Regions from separate parts of the Gordonia sp. NPDC058843 genome, predicted to be linked through region 1. Evidence: riboswitches for the same ligand, from Rfam matches in the RefSeq annotation. Region 1 holds a riboswitch; the other holds the start of a gene.
What was found. A riboswitch is a leader RNA that binds a small molecule or an ion and turns the genes downstream of it on or off. The one in region 1 is predicted to bind cyclic di-AMP.

Region 1 (3,203 bases):
ACAGCAGCCACACGAGGACCGAGCCGGCGAAGAACAGGGTTGTGAGCGTCACCGCCGTAGAAGTATCGGGGTAACTGAGTCCGACTCCGACCATCGGGATCACGAGGGTGGACAGCAGCGCACCGATCCGCGTGTTCGCACCTCGGATCCACAGCGCCACCGCGGCGATGCAGAATGCCGCGATCCCGATGACGGCGGCTGCCGGGGTGGAGGAGACCGCGGAACCGAGGGCCATGGGGATGCCGAGCAGGAAACCGGAGGTCAGGAGGGCGATTCGGCGTCGGCGCGGCGCGGCGATGCCGAGAGCTGCGGCAGGGAGCAATCCGACTGCGAGAGCTGCGCCTTTCTGCACGTCGTACAGGGTGACAGCTGCGGCAGGTAGTGCGGCGACGAAGACGATGGCGGCCGGCCACCACTGCCAGTTGACGGCGGGTGGCGCGGTGGTCTCAGGCACTGGCACTGGCTGAGGCGGTTTCGGGCATGCGGTCCTGCATCACGACGTCGGGGACTCCGGTGGCAGCTTGTCGTCGAATGGGCCCCGACAATTGGAAAAGGGCCCCGCACGGATGAATCATCGTGCGGGGCCCTTCGTCTGTGTCCCGGATCAGGCGTTAGGCAGCGATCAGGGGTTGGGCAGCAGGTGCTTGTTGTCGTTGAACAGCTTGATCTGGTCCTGGTTCAGCGACACACCGCTGTCCTTGGCCGCCTGCCAGAGGTTCTTGACCTCGGGGCTGACGCCGGCCTCGGTGAGGGCGTCGGTGACCTGCTTGGCGACGTCCTCGGTCGTCTTGGCCAGGTCAACGCTGCCGTTACCGCCGGGGAGGACCGGGGCGATCTCACGCGGGGTGTCGGTCGGCGCGCTGCGCGGGGTCGAACCCGAGAGGCCGGTGCCGCAGGTGGGCCATGCGCCCTTGCCCTGCGAACCGAGCACACGCTCGGCGACGACGATCTGCTCCTCGCGGGAGGCCTGATCGGCGGTCGGGGCGAACTCGCCGCCACCGTGGCCGGACCAGGTGCTCGGCGCGAACTGGAGGCCGCCGTGGTAGCCGTTGCCGGTCGCGATGGCCCAGTTGCCACCGGATTCGCACTGCGCGACCTGGTTCCATTCGGCGTCGGTGGCCGCATTGGCGGTGCCGGTGCCCAGGAGGGCTGCTCCGCCGCCGAGGACTGCGCCGGTGAGGGCGACCTTTGTGATGGTCTTGGCGGCCGTGCTGGTCGTCTGCTTGCGATGACGTCCGGACATGTATGTGTTTCCTCTCTCCACGCGCCTACGAAGTCAGCTGTCGGGTTCGAGCGAGAGGTGCTCGGTCTCGGGTCGTCGTGGTGGTTGCCGCGACTTCCGGGACTTAACCCCGAGGACACCTGGTGTGGTGCCCGGTCTCAGGGGATGAGGTTTGGGTCCCCCGTCCTCGTTCCTAGATTGCTTGTCGTTCCCACCGGCGGAACGAGGCTCGGCGCGGCCGGTGGGACGTTATGTCTTGGTTGCTGTGTCGTGACCTCCGAGGAGGACGTCTCGAACAGTACGTCGTTCGTTGGACTGAATCACCTGCTTGCGCGCAAGCGATTTTCGGCCCGGATCCGGGTCTCTCGACCCACTTCGGCCGTCATCGCAGTTCAACGGGTTAGTGGCCGTCCCGTGCCCATCCTGTTACCCCGCCGTTATGTGACAAAGGTCACAAGCACTTTGTGGCGTCAGCCACCGGCGAACGGGGGGAGGACGTCGAGTGTCGTGCACGTACCGAGCGGGCGCGCCCGGTCGGAGAACGCGATCTCGTCACGCAAGTAGGAACAGCGTTCGAGAACCGTCGCGAGGGAAGGGTTTCCGGCGGCGAGGGTGTGCTCGAGGACGCCGAGGGTGGTCGACGGGTCGATCTCGACGACCCGCTCCTCGGCGCCGGCCGCGGCACGCGCGGCAGCGAAGAAACGAACGGTGAGCTGCATCGGACGCGAGCCTAGCCGCCGATCGCCGACATCGGTCGGTCCGGCTGGCGGAAGCCCGCGACGTTCACCTCGTGGCCGGCTGCCTTGGCCCAGGTGTTCGCGCGCCACAACCGGGCGATCGCGGCGTCGACGTCGGAGTCCGGCAGCGTGCGCAGGGCGGCCCGCACATCTGTCTCCGACGTCGCGAACAAGCAGTTGCGCAACGACCCGTCCGCGGTGAGCCGGGTGCGGTCGCAGTCCCCGCAGAACGGGCGGGTGACCGACGCGATGACTCCCACCCGCGCGGGACCGGTCGGCCCCTCGTGACCGTCCACGAGCCACGTGGCGGCCGGTGCGCTACCGCGCGGCGCCGGATCGGGCAGCAGCGTGAATCGCTCACGCAACGTCGCGAGGATCTCGTCGGCGGTCACCATCCGCGTGCGCTGCCACGCGTGATCGGCGTCGAGGGGCATCTGCTCGATGATCCGCAACTCGTAACCGTGCTCGAGGCAGTGGGCGAGGAGGTCGGGGACGCCGGGGAGATCGGCGCGCTCGGGCACGACCGCGTTGACCTTCACGGGGTCGAGGCCCGCGCGTCGTGCTGCCGCGAGGCCGTCGAGGACGTCGTGCAGCCGGTCGCGGCGGGTGATCTCGGCGAAGCGTGCCGGATCGATGGTGTCCAGCGAGACGTTGATGCGGTCCAGGCCGGCTTCGACCAGGCCCTCGACCCGCCTGGGCAAGCCGAGTCCGTTCGTTGTCATCGCGATCTCGGGGGCCTGCGGGAGGCCGGCCACGGCCGCGATGATGTCCTCCAGGTCGCGCCGCAGCAGTGGCTCCCCGCCGGTGAATCGGATGCGCTCGATACCCAGATCGCGGACCGCCACGGTGAGCACCCGGATCAGTTCGTCGGTGGAGAGCACCTGGTCGGTGGGCATCCAGTCGAGACCCTCGGCGGGCATGCAATACGAGCAGCGAAGATTGCAGCGGTCGGTGACAGAGACCCGGAGATCCTTCGCGACGCGGCCGAACGTGTCACGCAGCGGACCATCGGACGGCGCGTCGGAAGCCGCCGCGTTCCGCGGGGAATGCGGCAGAGGCAGTCCGAGACCGACCGTGTTCATGCTGCGGGGAGACTCACTTCCGGTTGGGGTCCTTGCGCGCCTCGAGGGCACGGAAGGTGCTGGCGTGGAAGACCAGGGGCTCCACGTCCGGTTCGGCGCGCAGGGTCTCGATCTCCAGGAGGACGACGGTGTGGTCGCCGGCCTGGATCTCGTTGTGGATCG
Region 2 (3,203 bases), on a different contig from region 1:
CTCGACCGTGGGATGGTCTTGCCCGCCTGGCGGAAGGCCCACACCATGAGTCCCGAGCAGTCGAACGAACTCGGTCCGGTCGCGCCCCACACGTACGGATCCCCGATCCGGGTCAGCGCGGCGTGCGTGGCGATCAGTCCGGCGGCGGTGCCCTTGGGCACCAGTCGCGGATCGAAGTCGAAGGTCGGACCGCGCAGCGCAGCCAGCTGCTTGCCGGTCATGGACTTGTAGATCGACCGGATCTGGATCGCCTGGAGCTGCAGATCGGCCTGCTTGGTCTGCAGGTCACCGCGAACCCGTTCGGCGCGCGAAACCGCCTCGGAGGCGGCCACGGCCGTCTGCTCGGCGTCCTTCTTGGCGATGGCGGTGCGTGCCCGCACCTTCTTGATGGCGGTCAGGTCCACCGACGCCTGACGCGAGATCATGTCGAGGCCCGACATCTGGTCGAGAAGCGCCTGCGGGGAGTCGCTCACCATCACTGCGTAGAGCCCGCTGACCCGCGCGCCCTGGTAACTGGCGCGGACGATCGCATCGACCCGGTTCTGGTGCACCGCGAGCTGAGCACGGCTGGTGTTGAGCGTCTGCTGCGCCTCCGCCGCGGCCTTCTTGGCCGACGCGACGATCCCCCGTTGCTTGTCGTACTCGATCTTGGCGTTGTGCATCGCCTCGGTGGTCTTCTCGGCGTCGATGCCCAGCTTCTTGTAGCGGTCGAGCAACTGGTCGGCCGACCGTGCCGGAACCGCATGGGCGTCACCGATTCCACCGGAAACGGTCGGGACGAGCGTTGCCAGCGCCGTCAGGACACAGATTGCGAGCATCAGCGGACCCGAACGCAGACGTGGTCGCGTCGCGCGCGCCCGTTCCTCCCCGATCAGCACGGTCGTACCCACTCCCTCGTGTGTGCTTGTCGATCTGCGAGCAGTCCCGGCCCCCGACGACCACCCTAGGGCGGCCCGCAGTACCCCTGGACCGATTCGGGCGGATCGCAGATCGCGATACCCCCGTTCGGTGACCCTCGTGCTCAGTCTGCTCTCGTGGTTCGGTTGTCGTCAGTACCGACGGATACCCGTCAGGGTCCATTCCTTGACGGCGTCACGCTTGACCGGGGTGCCGTAGTTGGACGAGTGGACGAACTGTCCGTTGCCGACGTAGATGCCGGCGTGGCCGCCACCGTTGAAGATCATGACGTCGCCGGGCTTGGCGTCGGAGTAGGACACTGCGCGTCCGCCACCGAGCTGGCCGTAGCTGTCGCGCGGGACGGTCTTGCCGGCCTGCTTGTAGGACCAGTAGACGAGACCCGAGCAGTCGAATGCGTTGGGGCCGGCGGAGCCGTAGGAGTAGGGCGAGCCGATCTTGCTCTCGGCGGCCTTGACGGCCTTCTCACCCGCGGTCAGCTGCGGCTGGCCGAGCGGAGCGCCACCCTGGGGGCGGAACTGCTGCGGGATCTGGTCCGGCGCGATGCCCGGCACGGTGAACTGTCCCAGGTTGGGGATCTCGACCGTGGCCGCGGGCGACTTCTTCACAGGCGTGGCCTCAGGCGCCGGCTTGGCCTCGGGGGCCTTCGCACCGGGCAGGGCCGGGATCTCGAAAGTGCCCAGCGGGGTGTGGACCGGGGCGGCGAGCGCAGGGCCGGCAGCTGCGGCGAGCGAACCGAGCGTGATCGATCCGGCGATCACCGCCTTCTTGGCGACCGTGCTGCCGCGGTTGGGCTGTTCCAAACGATGTTTGGCCACGAAGCGAGTTCTCCTTCAGATCTTCCTCTACCGCCGACCGAGTTAGCTGTCGGGTTCGGGCCGGAAGAGTGGCCCTACACGTTTTCGAACATGAGGCATCCACTGGACACTCATGCATGGCAACGCGATTCACCCCGATTCGGAACGGATTCGCGCGAGAGACATCAGTGATGATGCGCTCCGACGAGCCCGCCCGAAGGTTGTGGTTCCCCGGTTCGCCGCGAGGGCGATTGAGCGGTGACTACTGCGGACCACTTCTGTTGAAGCGGGACGCTCCGCAAAGGTCTCAGAAAGGTTACGAAATCGGATGCGCTCTGTCCACTAGGCGACTGACAGCCAAACCTCGCCCGATTTTCAACCGGCCCGCAGCACCGTGAGAGAGGCACGCTGATCTGTGCCCTGAACTGCAGTTTTGGCCGATCTTGCAGATCGTGCAGCACCACTCGTCACCATTGCAGCAGCCTGCAGAACGTCGATTGCGAGGTCGAGTTCGGCGTCGGCGTCGGCAGTCGCAGTCGTTACCGAAACTCCACCTTCGTCCGGCATATCGTCCCAGCTCGGGCCGCCAAACAGCACCGTCATCATGCACCCGTCGCAAGCGACGGGACGAGCCGGGCAGCGCGCGCAGTCGACGTACATAGTGTGATCTCCATCTCATCTGACGGGGTGGGGCCGTGTCGGCCCTCGTACGGGTCCTTGTGACCGTGAGAGCACCGCATTTCTCACGTCCAGGTGGAGACTAGGGGCGCCCACCGACAAGTCCGTCGAACAGCGATCGACACAGCAGTCACACGAGCCACACGCCGAGCAGTCGGTGCGTCGGCGTCGTGATGTCAGTGGATCGAACTAGTGTTCGCCGGGTGACGCAGACCAGCGTGGACGGCTCCCCCGCGGGGCAGCTCACCTTCGCCGACCTGGAGGCCGCCGATCAGGTGGCCACGGGCGAGACGTCGAACGAGTTCAGCGACCGCTCCCTCTTCGACACGACCCTCGTCGTCGTCGACCTCGAGACCACCGGGTCGGACCCGGCCCGTGACCGGATCACCGAGATCGGCGCGGTCAAGATCCGCGGCGGTGAGGTCATCGGCGAGTTCGCCACCCTGGTCGACCCCGGTCGTCCGATCCCGCCCCAGATCGTCACCCTCACCGGCATCACCACCGCGATGCTGACCGACGCACCGCGGATCGAGTCGGTGCTGCCCGCGTTCTTCGAGTTCGCCCGCGGTTCGATCCTGGTGGCGCACAACGCCCGCTTCGACATGGGTTTCCTGCGCCAGAACGCGATCCGCCTCCAGCTGCCGTGGACGTTCAGCCTGAGCCTGTGCACGGTGACCATGGCCCGGCGCATCCTCACGCGCGACGAGGCGCCTACGGTCAAACTCAGCGCCCTCGCCGACCTGTTCGCCGTCTCGGTGCGTCCCACGCACCGGGCCCTCGACGACGCGCGCGCCACGGTTGAGGTGTTCCACC

Region 2: another riboswitch for cyclic di-AMP. It lies ahead of ACFW3F_RS11560 (C40 family peptidase); the one in region 1 lies ahead of ACFW3F_RS05890 (transglycosylase family protein).

Annotation. Positions count from the first base shown of each region.
Region 1 is NZ_JBHYNC010000005.1:178,334-181,536, forward strand. It holds gene ACFW3F_RS05885 (FUSC family protein) at 1-454, opposite strand, end outside; gene ACFW3F_RS05890 (transglycosylase family protein) at 623-1,243, opposite strand; cyclic di-AMP (ydaO/yuaA leader) riboswitch at 1,250-1,467, opposite strand; gene ACFW3F_RS05895 (MoaD/ThiS family protein) at 1,693-1,941, opposite strand; gene moaA (GTP 3',8-cyclase MoaA) at 1,953-3,041, opposite strand; gene ACFW3F_RS05905 (flavin reductase family protein) at 3,055-3,203, opposite strand, start outside.
Region 2 is NZ_JBHYNC010000013.1:67,695-70,897, reverse strand. It holds gene ACFW3F_RS11565 (NlpC/P60 family protein) at 1-818, opposite strand, end outside; gene ACFW3F_RS11560 (C40 family peptidase) at 1,050-1,733, opposite strand; cyclic di-AMP (ydaO/yuaA leader) riboswitch at 1,750-1,980, opposite strand; gene ACFW3F_RS11555 (hypothetical protein) at 2,088-2,318, opposite strand; gene ACFW3F_RS11550 (DEDD exonuclease domain-containing protein) at 2,564-3,203, shown strand, end outside.